DNA from 2 places in the Candidatus Enterococcus clewellii genome. Region 1 is predicted to be linked to the other one. Evidence: predicted binding sites of a transcription regulator. Region 1 holds the regulator's gene; the other holds the start of a gene.
The links. The regulator HrcA, encoded in region 1, represses chaperone genes, less so after heat shock. The targets are predictions, from matches to a motif close to TTAGCACTCNNNNNNNNNGAGTGCTAA.
Positions count from the first base shown of each region.

Region 2: groES (co-chaperone GroES) is a predicted target of HrcA. The motif match lies at 2,261-2,287, and genes of this name have one in related genera.

Region 1 covers NZ_CP147247.1:1,090,242-1,097,946, reverse strand. The annotation lists gene hemW (radical SAM family heme chaperone HemW) at 1-411, shown strand, start outside; gene hrcA (heat-inducible transcriptional repressor HrcA) at 556-1,599, shown strand; gene grpE (nucleotide exchange factor GrpE) at 1,662-2,189, shown strand; gene dnaK (molecular chaperone DnaK) at 2,253-4,082, shown strand; gene dnaJ (molecular chaperone DnaJ) at 4,384-5,556, shown strand; gene A5888_RS05145 (BglG family transcription antiterminator) at 5,887-7,705, shown strand, end outside.
Region 2 covers NZ_CP147247.1:1,486,524-1,494,228, reverse strand. The annotation lists gene A5888_RS06960 (ABC-F family ATP-binding cassette domain-containing protein) at 1-82, opposite strand, end outside; gene A5888_RS06955 (redox-sensing transcriptional repressor Rex) at 280-939, shown strand; gene A5888_RS06950 (CPBP family intramembrane glutamic endopeptidase) at 1,007-1,672, opposite strand; gene A5888_RS06945 (hypothetical protein) at 1,835-2,008, opposite strand; gene groES (co-chaperone GroES) at 2,325-2,609, shown strand; gene groL (chaperonin GroEL) at 2,668-4,296, shown strand; gene A5888_RS06930 (hypothetical protein) at 4,438-4,869, opposite strand; gene A5888_RS06925 (GH92 family glycosyl hydrolase) at 5,127-7,265, opposite strand; gene A5888_RS06920 (GntR family transcriptional regulator) at 7,281-7,705, opposite strand, start outside.

The DNA of each region.
Region 1 (7,705 bases):
GGAAAAGAGAGTCAGCATAATCTGGTTTATTGGAATAATGAACATTATTATGGTTTTGGTGCAGGAGCAAGTGGCTATCTTGGGGATGCTCGTTACCGCAACTTTGGACCGATTCAACATTATCTGCAACCGCTAAGAGAGGGCAAGCTACCTGTACTGGAAACAGAGCAATTGACCAGAGCCAATCAAATCGAGGAAGAAATGTTTCTAGGCTTGCGGAAATTGGCTGGTGTCAGTAAAGAGCGATTTGAAGAAAAATTTCAAACAACTATTGCACAGGTCTATGGTCCTGTGCTTGAAAAATTGAAAGCAGAAGGGTTGCTTGCAGAATCAGAAAAGTATTTTAGCTTAACTGAAAAGGGATTATATATAGGAAACGAAGTCTTTGAATCCTTCCTACTAGATGAATAAAAAGGCTAAAACAGTAATTTTTAGCACTCGACTATAAAGAGTGCTAAAATTACTGTTTTTTTCTTGACAATTCTAACAGGACTTGCTATATTTATACTTGTGTTAGCACTCATTAGATAAGAGTGCTAATGGAGGGTGGTAATTATGCTTACAGAAAGACAAAACGAAATATTGAGACTTATCATCCAACATTACACAACAACAGGGACACCTGTAGGTTCGAAGAAATTGATGGAGGATGGAGTCAAGTCCAGTTCTGCAACGATTCGCAATGAGATGAAAGCTTTAGAGGAGCATGGTCTGCTATTGAAGACCCATTCTTCTTCTGGAAGAGTTCCGTCTATGGCGGGGTATCGCTACTATGTAGATCATCTGTTGAAACCGGCGGAAGTAGATTCCGGAGAAGTGAATCTTATCCGTCAATCATTTGGTACTGAATTTCGTGAAATCAATGACATCATCGAACAATCAGCTAAAATTTTATCTGAGTTGACTAGCTATACCGCTTTTTCGTTGGGACCGGAAGTGAAAGAAAGAAAACTAACAGGATTTCGGATGGTTCCTTTGAATGATCGGCAGATAATTGCTATTATTGTAACGGATAAAGGCAATGTTGAAAATCAAGTGTTTGCTATACCAACATCTGTTACTAGCGAAGACTTAGAAAAGATGACCAAAATCATCAATGATAAGTTAGTGGGGCAACCCTTGCTGACTGTTTATCACCGATTGAGAACAGAGATACCTATGATCTTGCATAGATATTTCCAAACACCGGAAGGGATGATGAATTTATTTGATTCGATGCTGGGACACATTTTTGAAGAAAAAGTATATGTGAGCGGTCGATTGAATCTGTTGGATTTTGATGGCGGATTGGATAACAAACAGTTGAAGTCTGTTTATTCATTTATGAAGAACACAGAAGAGCTGACTCATCTGCTGGATATCTCAGGCGACTCCGCTGTACCCATCAGCTTCAAAATTGGTTCGGAAATTGGCAATGATCTGCTGGATAATATGAGCATGATCACAGCAACCTATGAAGTTGTCGGACATGGGAAAGGAACTATTGCTTTGTTGGGACCAACCAGTATGCCTTATTCTAAAATGTTCAGTCTGGTCGATGTATTCAGAAATGAACTGGCATCACAGTTAGGTTCTTACTATAGATTTCTTGATGGATAACGCCTTGGTGCTATTCTTAAAGATAAAAATGATTCTACGAAATGAGAAGGGAAGTTGCAAGATTGGATAATGAAAAACAAGAAGAAGTAAAAGATGATATTCAGGATCAGACAGAAAACGTGGACGAGACAGAAACACTGTCAGAAACGGATACGCTGAAAAATGAATTGAATGAAATGGAAGATAAATTCTTACGTGCACGAGCGGAAATCGCTAATATGAGCAATCGTTTCAAAAACGAACGTGAGCTTTTGGTTCGCTATAGATCTCAGGATTTAGGGAAGAAGATTTTGCCGGCAATGGATAATTTGGAACGCGCGATGGCAATCGAAGTAGATGATGAACAAGGAGCTAGCTTGAAAAAAGGTATCTCTATGGTTCATGAAAATTTGCTGAATGCATTGAAGGAAGAAGGAATTGAAGAAATTCCTGCTGTCGGTGCAGCTTTTGATCCTAATCTACATCAGGCAGTTCAAACTGTCCCTGCAGGCGAGGGTGTCGAATCAGATACGATCGTAGAAGTTCTGCAAAAGGGCTACAAATTACAGGATCGTATTTTACGTGCCAGCATGGTCGTTGTAGCACAATAGAATGGCTTATAGCAGAAATTTAGATAGACAAACTATAAAAAAAGAAGACAGGAGATAATAAACATGAGTAAAATAATCGGTATTGACTTAGGTACAACAAACTCAGCAGTAGCTGTTTTAGAAGGCGGAGAAGCAAAAATTATTGCAAATCCGGAAGGAAACCGTACAACTCCTTCAGTAGTATCATTCAAAAATGGCGAAATTCAAGTAGGGGAAGTAGCAAAACGTCAGGCAGTGACAAACCCTCATACTGTTTCATCTATCAAACGTTACATGGGTGAAGCTGGCTATAAAGTAGAAGCAGACGGAAAAACATATACACCTCAAGAAATCTCTGCAATGGTTTTACAATATCTTAAAGGCTTTGCAGAAGAATATCTGGGAGAAAAAGTTGAAAAAGCGGTTATTACAGTACCGGCTTACTTCAATGATGCACAACGTCAAGCAACGAAAGATGCTGGTAAAATTGCCGGTTTGGAAGTTGAACGTATCGTCAACGAGCCAACTGCAGCAGCATTAGCTTATGGGCTAGACAAAACAGATAAAGAAGAAAAAATCCTTGTATTTGACTTGGGTGGTGGTACATTTGACGTATCGATCCTTGAATTAGGAGACGGCGTATTCGATGTATTGTCTACTTCAGGCGATAACAACCTTGGTGGGGATGATTTTGATAACAAGATCATTGATTACATGGTTGCTGAGTTCAAAAAAGAAAACGGCATTGATCTTGGTCAAGATAAGATGGCCTTGCAACGTCTGAAAGATGCTGCTGAAAAAGCGAAAAAAGATTTGTCAGGTGTAACAAGCACACAAATCAGCTTACCGTTTATCACAGCTGGCGACGCTGGTCCTTTACATTTAGAAATGAACTTGACTCGTGCGAAATTTGATGAATTGACAGCTGATCTTGTAGAACGTACAAAAATTCCAGTTCGTCAAGCGTTGAAAGATGCTGATTTGAATGCTTCTGATATCGATGAAGTAATCCTAGTTGGTGGTTCTACACGTATTCCTGCTGTTGTTGAAGCAGTACGTAAGGAAACAAACAAAGAACCAAACAAATCAGTAAACCCGGATGAAGTTGTAGCAATGGGTGCGGCAATCCAAGGGGGCGTTATCACAGGTGATGTGAAAGACGTTGTACTATTGGACGTAACACCATTATCACTTGGTATCGAAACAATGGGTAGTGTCTTTACTAAATTGATCGATCGTAATACAACAATCCCAACAAGTAAATCTCAAGTATTCTCTACAGCAGCGGATAACCAGCCGGCAGTAGATATCCATGTCCTGCAAGGGGAACGTCCTATGGCAGCAGACAATAAAACATTAGGAAGATTCCAATTAACAGATATTCCGCCAGCACCACGTGGCGTACCTCAAATCGAAGTAAGCTTCGATATCGATAAAAACGGTATTGTAAACGTACGTGCTAAAGATTTAGGTACTCAAAAGGAACAAACAATCACAATCAAATCATCTTCAGGTTTATCTGATGAGGAGATCGAACGCATGGTTAAAGATGCGGAAGCAAATGCTGAAGCAGATAAACAACGTAAAGAAGAAGTTGACCTTCGCAATGACGTAGATGCATTGTTGTTCACTGTTGATAAAACATTGAAAGAGCTTGAAGGAAAAGTAGATGCTGAAGACGTGACAAAAGCAGAAGAAGCACGTGATGAATTGAAAGCCGCTGTTGAAGCAAATGATATCGAGCTGATGAAGACGAAACGTGACGCATTGAACGAAATCGTTCAAAACCTTTCTGTAAAACTTTACGAACAAGCAGCACAGCAGCAAGCACAAGAAAATCCTGAAGCAGCACAAGGCGGAGCTGATGATGTCGTAGATGCTGACTTTGAAGAAGTCGAAAAAGACGAAGACTAATTCCTAAAAAAGGAACAAGTCCTGATTAGGAAAGTGGGCGGGACAGAAGTGTAATAGCTGCTTCTGTCCCGTCATTTTCTTGTCATGCAGTATGGCTTGATCAGTGAATAAAAAGCGACCTTAAGAGGTTCTTGACCTTGTTTTTTACATAAATGTATTTAGGTTTTACCTGAATTGTGTTATGATTACAACGATACTTTTGTTGTAAGATGTTGCTTTTGGAACAATGTTCATTCAAAGGACAAAAAAGATTGAAGCAAGTGATTCAGTCTTAATGGAATTACAAGTTGGAGGGAAGCCAATGGCTACAAAGAGAGATTACTATGAAGTGCTGGGGTTATCTAAAGGTGCTTCAGATGATGAAATAAAAAAAGCTTATCGGAAGCTTTCCAAAAAATACCATCCAGATATCAATAAGGATGCAGATGCTGAGACGAAGTTCAAGGAACTGACAGAAGCTTATGAGGTCTTAAGTGACCCTCAGAAGAAAGCAGCCTATGATCAGTATGGACATGCTGGAACAGATCCTAGCTATGGCGGCGGTGCAGGCGGCTTTGGTGGTTTTGGCGGCGGTGGATTCAGCGGCGGTGGCGGTTTTGGTGGTTTTGAAGATATCTTTGATTCATTTTTTGGCGGCGGTGGCGGACGTACAGTTGATCCGACTGCTCCTAGACAAGGATCTGATTTGCAATATACGATCCAGTTGAAATTTGAAGAAGCGATTTTTGGTATAGAAAAAGAAATCAAATACAAACGTGAAGATGTTTGTGGTACTTGTCATGGTAATGGAGCCAAGCCAGGTACTCAGCCAGAAACCTGCCATAAATGTCATGGTTCTGGATCGATCAACGTGGAACGTCAAACGCCACTTGGTCGTGTAATGAGTCGTCAAACCTGTGATGTTTGTCGAGGTACAGGGAAAGAAATCAAAGATCCTTGTCCAACATGTCATGGTTCAGGTCACGAAAAGAAAGCACACCGTGTGAAAGTCAATGTTCCTGCGGGTGTGGAAGATGGCCAACAAATGCGTTTAGCTAACCAAGGGGAAGCGGGAATGAATGGTGGACCTTATGGAGATCTGTATGTTGTCTTCAATGTCGAGGAAAGCAATATTTTCGATAGAGACGGTTCAGAAATCTATTATGAATTGCCATTAAGCTTTGTACAAGCAGCGTTAGGTGATGAGGTTCAAGTACCAACTGTTCATGGGGATGTGAAGCTGAAAATCCCTGCTGGTACGCAAACTGCAACAAACTTCCGTTTGAAAGGTAAAGGAGCTCCTCGTTTGAGAGGCGGTGCTACTGGCGATCAACACGTGAAGGTCAAATTGATTACACCGAAAAACCTGAATGAGGAGCAAAGAGAAGCGTTGCGTGCCTTTGCTAAAGCAGGTGGTCAGGAAATCAATGAACAGCAAGAAGAAGGTTTTTTTGATAAAATGAAAGATGCTTTTGGAAGTAAAAAAAGAAAATAATGGGTGAAAAGTGAACAAGGTTTGCTTGCTCATTCAATAGACACAAAACAAGAGATTAGGCTGATATTCGAATCCTAAGCTCTTGTTTTTTTATTTTGAATTGTTTTGATGATGAAAATGGCAGGAAGGAGTAGCTATAATACATTAGAATGAAAGGGTATTCACACTTGGAGGGATTACCGATTTGGGATTAAAAAAGATTTAACAGGATTTTTATGTGTTATTTTTTATTCAACGGTCTAGTCAAATGAAAAAGGCACATTGTAGTTGTACCCAATTGTTCTGTGCATTTAGAGCAGCACATTATATAGTAAAGGAGGAGGAAGGATAATGATGGATTACAGAATTAGTTATATTATGTCGTCAGAAAATCAGCTACTATCTCTTGAAGAAGCCTCTGCAATAACTGGCATGAAAAGAGAAGAACTTTCCACTGAATTGAATAAGTTAAGTTGTTTAGCAAAGGAAATACTGGATGAAGAGATCGAGCTTACAGAAAATACAGTCAGGGTACCCTTGATATCAACAAAAAACTGGCTGGCGCTCATTTTTGGTCAAAGAGAAGAGGAGTTAATTTATTCCGAGCAAGAACGACAAGCAATGATCTATTTTCTGACCTTCAGCGGCTTTGAAGAATTGTCTGTATTCTATTTTCAGGAATTCTTTATGGTCAGTAAAAATACGATTTTAGCAGATGTAAAAAAGCTAAGGAAGTTTCTTGAAGGACGCGCGATTTCTTTAGAGTATTCAAGACGGGAAGGCTTCTTTCTAGCAGGAGATGAAGCAGCGGTTAGAACAATGGCGTATGTGTTATTAGGTAAGCTTATGGCGTGTACAAATGGAAAACGCTTGCTGTACAAAGGACTGTTAACTGTTTCATTTGACTACTATATTGATATCCGCCAACGTTTTTCTCGGACCATCCAACAGTATAGCTTGGTTCTTGTGCCAAGCAGGTTTGATGAAATGGTCTATTTTATTTCTTATTTGGTTGGTCGAATGAGCAGGCATGAAATACGATTTGAGGAAGAGGAGCAACAGATGGTAAAGACCTTGATTGCTTATCGTGCTTCGGAACAATTTCTGCTGGAATTTTCAGATATTCGAAATGAAGAGATGGAAAAGCTCTACATTACGGTTCTTTTCATGACTGTTGTTCAAGGAGAAATACAAGATACATCATTAGAGTTTCTATTGGAGTGTTCTGGAAAAATCATTCATGAAGTAGAGCGTTTAGCGGCGGTGGAATTTCAGGAGTATAGAAAATTGTTGTTGGATTTATTTTATCATCTGGTGCCGGCCTATTTTCGAATCAAGTTCGGGTTGCCGTTGAATAATGTATTGATTGACGAAATTGTTGTACAGTACCATGAAATATTCGAGCTCACAAAGAGAAGCTTATTTCCATTAGAAAATCTTGTGCAGAAAAAAATCCCAATGGAGGAAACAGGGTACTTTACCGTATTGTTTGGCGGTGCAATTCGAAGCCGAAAGTCTATGAAACAGAATGTGCAGTTGAAAGGATTGATTCTTTGTCCAAGTGGGATCAGCTCTTCGATGATCATGAAAACGGAGCTTCAAGAGCTGTTTCCACAAATTGATTTTTCTGAAATAAGTACGCTAGATGCCTATAGTGAAACAGAGAGTCATGAAGAAATCGATTTGATTTTTTCCAGTGTTCCTATAAAGACAGAGAAAAAGGTCTATGTGATTAATCCGATCATGTCGCAATTGGAAAAAAACATATTAATGAGAGAAGTACAGGAAGCGTTTCTTTTTCAGAAAACCTTGATCCCTTCCGTAGATGAAATTATTGATATCCTGTTTCCTCATGTTTTACTGAAAACAGGTGTAACAAAAGAAAAGCTTTATAAAATCGTACAGAAAAAAATGAACAAAGAGATGAAGAGAAGGGAAGATGATCGACCGATGTTATCTGAGTTACTTACAGAAGATATGATCCAATTATCAGATGTTTCGATGAACTGGGAGGAAGCAATCGATTATGCCGCTCAGCCGTTGAAAAAGAACAAAATAGAGCAACGATATGTGGCTGCGATGATTGATAAAGTAAAGAAGCATGGACCGTTTATTCATATCGGAGAAGGTGTTGCTTTACCCCATGCACGTCCGGAGGATGGTGTAAAAG
Region 2 (7,705 bases), 400 kb from region 1:
CCGCAATTTCCATTTGTATGTTTTCAAACAAAGTCTCAGCTCCAAAGTATCGAGCAATTTGATTTGCCTGTAATAAAATCATAATTATATCCTCGTTTCGTTTTAATCCTACTCAGTGTAGCATAAAATATAGAAAAATTCAGGTCTGTAAAATGATACAGTTAGCAAATATGTTTCATTTTGGAAATATTTCTGATTTTATGAGCAGTAACATTGCTTTTTCTCAGGCAAAACTGCTATTATTAACAGTGGAGATATAGAATAGTTGGAGGTATGAATGTGAAAGAACAAACGATACCAAAAGCCACTGCTCGGCGGCTTCCTTTATATTATAGGTATTTACGTATTTTATACGATGCAGGAAAAAGTAAAGTTTCTTCAACAGAGTTGAGTGAAGCAGTTCAAGTAGATAGTGCAACGATCCGTAGGGATTTTTCTTACTTTGGTGAGTTAGGAAAACGTGGCTACGGCTATGATGTTGAGAACTTGATGAACTTTTTCGGAAAAACATTGAATGATGATGAATTGACGAATGTTGCGTTGATTGGTGTTGGTAATCTCGGAAGCGCATTATTGAAGTATAAATTCCATCAAAGCAACAGTATTCGTGTAAGCTGTGCGTTTGATATCAATGAGGATATCGTTGGTAGAATTGTGGACGGCGTGCCCGTTTACCCAATCGAAGACATGCTTGAGCAAATCAAGATTCAACAAATCGAAGTAGCGATTTTGACCTTGCCGGCCAGAAAAGCACAGGATGTGGTGAATCAATTGGCAGAAGCGGGAATCAAAGGGATTTTAAACTTTACGATTGCTCGCCTGGCAGCACCTTCCGATGTATTGATCCAGAATGTGGACCTAACAAACGAATTGCAGACCTTGATTTACTTCTTGCATAATGACGATCTTGTTGTGGCTGAAGAAAAAGAACAGAAATAATCAAAACGGCTGAAGCGTTTCGCTTCAGCCGTTTTACTGTCTATATTCTTGTAGAAAAACAATATCTTTATTTCGGTATTTCGACAATACCATAATGCACGATCAATTGAACGATAACAACTAAGGCATTCATTCCACAATGACTGATGATCGATGTCCAGATTTTTCCAGTCATTTTGTAGAGGATTGCAAAGAACAATCCAAGGAAAAAGTAGACAAAAAAGTTTCCATCAAAGTGGATGATTGAAAAGAGTGCAGAGCTGAGAAGGGCTGCCGGCCAAAAACCGGTTTTTTCAAAAGTAAATAAATCCGTCAAAGACCGTCTGAAAACAAATTCCTCCATGATTGGTCCGCCGATGATAGTTGCCAGAATAAACAGCTTATTATCGACGATAATGGAAATGATACTTTCAGTATTTTCAGAGCTTGGTTCTGTATTTGTGATTGCTGTTTGGATACCCATGATAATTGCTTGTAAAAATATCGCAATCAGAATGCCGCTGACACCCAGTAGCAGAATAAAGACAGGAGAAGACAGTTTGCCTTCCTGTTCAATCATTGTAGGTTGTTTGTCTTTAAAGTAAAGAAAAATCATTAGCCCTGCGCCTAAAATATATGTGATCGTAGATGCTGTAATGATAGCATCTTGAGAAAAGGGAGCAACCAGCATAGGCGATAAATATACGGCTAGATAAAGCAAGACCATCGAGATGCTTATCTTTTTTGCAGACATGGAGAACCTCCTTTCAATTTTTGCAATTACCTAAAATTATAGCATAGAGAAAACAAATTCTGTATATAAATTCTGTAAAATATTTTACGCATAAAAAGAGTGTCCACTGCCCATAATGATGTCCAAAGTAAAAACACACCTTAGTATTTTATAAAAGGAGAATCATTTTTTTCGATAGCCTAGAAGCAAGAAGATAAAGATGGCAAAGAATAATGCTTCCCATAAAGTTGTCGTCCAGTTGAACGCTTTATCCACGCCAAAAAAGAAATTTCCGATGTTCGCTACGACTAAATATAGGAATGTGAGTATAAATGTTTGAGCGAGTCGTTGTTTCATGGTTTTTCCTCCCTTCGTTGGTTTTGATAGGCTTGATTTATGTGTGGCATATAGTCTGAGGAGTAGTAACTGAAAGTCCAATGATAAGCGGAACAAGATATTTCTATGTGAATGTCTTTTGTTTTATTCTACCATGAAGCGGTTAAATCGTTGTAGCAGAACGATAATTTTTAAAAGCCGTTAAAGAAAAACGGATTTTACATACAAAAGACTTGCATTACAAAAGAGAAATGAGTATTATAAATAGTGTAGTTAGCACTCTATATGCAAGAGTGCTAAAATCAACTAAACTATTTTTATTATGGAGGGATTCATTGTGTTAAAACCATTAGGCGATCGTGTGATTCTTGAAGTCGCTCAAGAAGAAGAAAAAACAGTAGGAGGCATCGTTCTTGCTTCAGCTGCAAAAGAAAAACCGCAAAACGGAACGGTCATCGCAGTGGGAGAAGGCCGTGTTCTTGATAACGGTACAAAAGTTCCTGCAGAAGTTAAAGAAGGCGATACAGTTATGTTTGAAAAGTATTCAGGAACAGAAGTTAAATTTGACGGAAAAGAGTATTTGATCGTTTCCGGAAAAGATATCATTGCAATCGTCGAGTAAGACTCGATATTTCATAGTATTTAATAATTAAAATCAACGATAAGGTGGGAAAATAATCATGGCAAAAGAAATCAAATTTGCAGAAGATGCGCGTGCAGCAATGCTTCGCGGTGTAGATATTTTAGCAGATACAGTCAAAGTAACATTAGGACCAAAGGGACGTAACGTTGTTTTAGAAAAATCATACGGTTCACCACTGATCACAAATGATGGTGTAACAATCGCAAAAGAAATCGAATTAGAAGATCATTTCGAAAATATGGGCGCAAAGCTTGTTTCAGAAGTAGCTTCTAAGACAAATGATATTGCTGGTGACGGAACAACAACAGCAACTGTTTTGACGCAAGCAATTGTTCGTGAAGGACTGAAAAACGTGACTGCGGGAGCTAATCCTTTAGGCATTCGTCGCGGGATTGAACTGGCAACAAAAACAGCTGTAGAAGAACTACACAACATTTCGATCGTTGTTGACTCTAAAGAAGCGATTGCACAGGTTGCTGCAGTTTCTTCCGGTTCTGAAAAAGTTGGTCAGCTGATCGCTGATGCAATGGAAAAAGTAGGTAACGACGGTGTTATTACTATTGAAGAATCTAAAGGGATCGAAACAGAGCTAGATGTGGTTGAAGGTATGCAGTTTGACCGTGGCTATCTTTCTCAATACATGGTTACAGACAATGATAAAATGGAAGCTGTTTTAGAAAATCCATATATCCTGATTACCGATAAGAAAATCTCAAACATTCAGGACATCCTTCCATTATTGGAACAAATCCTGCAACAGTCACGTCCATTGTTGATTATCGCTGATGACGTAGACGGAGAAGCCTTACCAACCTTAGTATTGAACAAAATCCGTGGAACATTCAACGTAGTAGCAGTAAAAGCACCTGGTTTCGGCGATCGTCGTAAAGCAATGCTTGAAGATATCGCTACATTAACTGGCGGTACAGTGATTACTGAAGACTTAGGCCTTGAATTGAAAGACACAACAATTGAAAACCTTGGAAATGCAAGTAAAGTCGTCGTTGATAAAGACAACACAACAATCGTTGAAGGTGCTGGTGAAAAAGCAGCAATCGACGCGCGTGTTCAATTAATTAAAAATCAAATTGCAGATACAACATCTGATTTTGACCGCGAAAAATTACAAGAACGTCTAGCTAAGTTAGCTGGTGGTGTGGCAGTAGTTAAAGTTGGTGCTGCAACAGAAACTGAGTTGAAAGAATTGAAATTACGTATTGAAGATGCGTTGAATGCAACACGTGCCGCTGTTGAAGAAGGCATGGTATCCGGTGGTGGTACTGCACTGGTAAACGTAATCGGTAAAGTTTCTGAAGTAGAAGCTGAAGGCGATGTAGCAACAGGTGTGAAAATCGTGATTCGTGCATTGGAAGAACCAATTCGTCAAATCGCAGAAAATGCTGGATATGAAGGCTCTGTGATTGTTGATAAACTGAAAAATATCGATTTGGGAACAGGATTCAATGCAGCGAATGGCGAATGGGTAAACATGGTAGAAGCCGGAATCGTTGACCCAACAAAAGTAACACGTTCTGCACTGCAAAACGCAGCATCTGTTGCAGCATTATTGCTGACAACTGAAGCAGTTGTTGCAGACAAACCAGAACCAGCAGGGGTAGCAGCACCTGCGATGGACCCATCAATGGGTATGGGCGGCATGATGTAATAGATCTTTGAGAATCCTGAGAAATCAGGGTTCTTTTTTTTATGACTTACATTTCCACCACATTACTAGATGTAAAGGAAATGAAGGCTAAAGAAAAAGCCCTACATACTCTTATTTGAGTGACAGGGCCATTTTAGTGTTTTACCAGTTTTGCATTATGAGTATACCACCGTAAGTAGCAACGTACTTGCCACCTTGATATTTAGAACTTCTAAACTGTAAAGTACCAGCATACCAACGTTTAAATGTATTATTGTATTCTGAATAATATGCTGTGCTATTAAAGCTAGGTACAGAACTAGTCAATGTTATAGTTTTTCCGTAAGTTACACTTCTCAAATTATTAGTTGGGTCGTCGTTACTAGAAATAACAGTAACATCTTTATAAGCACTATCTAGCTCAATAAATGAGTTTTCATCGATTTCAATTCTTACCATTTCTCCTGTTTCTTTTACCTCCACTTTATTCATTTCAGGGGTATAAGAATAGTGCGACGGTTTAGTTTCTGCTTGAGAATGTACTGGTGCAATGAAAGTGCCTAATAAAATGAAACCGAACAAAATTTTTTTCATAACAAAACTCCTTTTCTTTTTATTTAATCTCATTATAAAAAAAATATCTTTGAGTCGAACAAAATTTACTGAATTAAAAATAAAAATTACTGATTATTTCAAGTTGATGTTGAATTAAACGCTTTTGATAGATGGAACTAGTTTTAATCTAAATAAGGTGTATGTAAATTTATTTGAGTTCCATCAAACAAGGTCTTATCTCCAACTACACAACAAAAACCTCCGTCAGATTTGTCATGACAGAGGTTTTAATTCATTTATTTCAAACTAAAGGGCAGTTCTCTTTCAGCATAATCTCTTGGATTTGGGACGATTCCAAGTTGGTAATGTATTGTGCCGCCTTGAAGGAGATTGTCATGAGTGAAGAACAAGGAAGTGTAGCTGTCTTCATTGCGTGTTATTTCATGAACAAATTGTTGTTGTACATGGTTTGGTGAGCTAGAAATGGTCAGTGTCTTTCCATTTGATAGATGAAGTGTTGCTTGATCAAACAATGGAATGCCGATGACATATTCTCCACTTCCGGCAGTCACTGGATAGAAGCCTAGCGAGCTGAAAATGAACCAACCGGACATACTCCCGTTATCTTCATCGCCGGGATAGCCTTGCGGTGTTGCGCTAAAGCATTGTGTCATTAGCTGCTTGATCATCGGTTGTGCCATTTCGGGTTTACCTAAATAGTTGAATAAGTATGGGAAGTGGAAACTAGGCTGATTTGATAAAGCAACCTGCCCGAATTCAATCGCTGCCATCTCACTCATTTCATGGATTTCAAACCCATAGCCACCTGTGTTATAAAGTGGTTTCTGATTGCATAGCTCAATCAATTTTTTCTCATAGGCATCTTTTCCGCCATGAGCGTCGATTAAACCAGCGAAGTCGTGATACACGGCGTAGCTGCTTTGCCATGCGCTGCCCTCCGCGTAATCTGTTCCCCAACGATGAGAGTCAAAGTCTTCACGGAAGTGCCCCTCTGTATCCTTTGCTCGCATAAAACCGGTTTCTTTATCAAAGATATTGACATAATTTTTGGCATGCTCTTTGTAATCCGCTACACTATCATCATTTAGAGCCGATCCAACCTGATAGATACAAAAGTCGCTGTAGCAGTAATCTAAGGTATGGTTGACTGATTCATGATAGGTGCTTGGAACATAACCATATTTTAAATAATCATAGGTTCCTCGGCGACCATAGTTAGCATGATCGCTTTGGTCGGTCGCAGCCTTTTTCATTGCATGTAGAAATTCAGGCATCAGATCAGAACGAATCCCCTTTACAGCCGCGTCAGCAATCACCGCATCGATCAAAGTACCAGGCATCATCCCACGTTCATCGGGAGAAAGCCATTTTGGCAGGAAGCCGGTTTCCTTGAAGCTATTCAAAAAGCCTTCCAGCATTTCTCCATATTTATCCGTAGCAATCAACGAGTATAGAGGGTAAACAGTTCTGAAGGTATCCCAAAAGCCATTATTTGTATAGAAAACTCCTTCGCGGACACATTTATTGAAGGTATCGTAATGAACGGGCTTATTCTCAGCATTCATTTCATAAAAGGTCTGCGGGAATAAAAACGTTCGATACAGGCAATGGTAGAAGGTTGCTATCTGTTGCTTGTCGTGATGAGTAATGTCGATTTTGCTCAAATACTTTTCCCAAGAAGATTGTGCCTGATTCAGATAGTCAGCTTTTGACCAGCTCAGTTCTCTGGAAAGATTCAGCTGTGCTTGATCGGCAGAGATAAAAGAAGTGCCGAAACGAATTTCCTGTTCAGATAAATCTCCAAAACGAAGGATGACAAACCCGTCTTTGCCTATTGTTTCTCCTTCAATGAGCGTGAGCTCACTTTCAAAATGAAGGACAAAATAGAAAGTGAAATCTTCATCTTCACAGCCGGCGTAATTGATGATCTGACCTAGGACAGTTGTCTCATCTAGCTGTTTCAGCTCATAACGGCCTGGTAAAGATAAAGCCAATCCGCCATTTTTTTGATTTCCGGAAAGAGAGAGCAATCCACCATACATGCTGGGGATTAGTTGTGAGTTGATTTGGTAACGACAACTAGTAATCTCTAAACATGCCGGATTAAAGGTACTTTCCTCTGGACGGTACGAGCTTTGGGCATGGAAGAGGGTATTTTCGCTTAGCTCACCGCTGATAGGGAGTAGGACAAGCTGGCTGAAATCACCCATCCACGGACTAGGCTGATGGGTGAGTCGAAAGCCTTGGAAAGTATGATCGTTTGGATGAAACCACCAGCTTCCTTTTTGATTGGTAGTTTGTGGGGCAAAGTAATTCATACCAAATGGTACTCCGGTATATGGTAGACAATTGCCGTGAGAAAAACTGTATTGATTGTCTGTCCCATGGCGCGTATCGATGGTTGAAATTTTCATGACGAAGTGAGCTCCTTATTTATTGGTAGTAGATTGTCGTAAAACAAGCTTGACTGGAACTTTTTCATCAGGGGTCGCTGTTTGCTTGATCAAAGCAAGGATTTTTTCGCCAGCAAGTTTGCCGAGCTCAGCAAAGTTCTGAGCAATGGTCGTCAATGGAGGATCAATCAAAGAAGCTGCTTGAATATCATCAAATCCAATGATAGAAAAGTCTTTTGGAAGTTGATAGTTCGCTTGCTTCAGTTGTCTCATCAATTCAATTGCAACGAGATCATTTTCACAAATCGCTGCTGTCAGTTGGTTTTCTTGGATATAAGTGATAGCTGTTTTGATGGTCGCAGCTGGGTCATCCAGCTTAGTCCGAAATGCCAAATCACTTTTTTTCAACCCATCGATATACCCCAGATATCGCTGTCTAACAGATTGAGGGTGATGAGTTG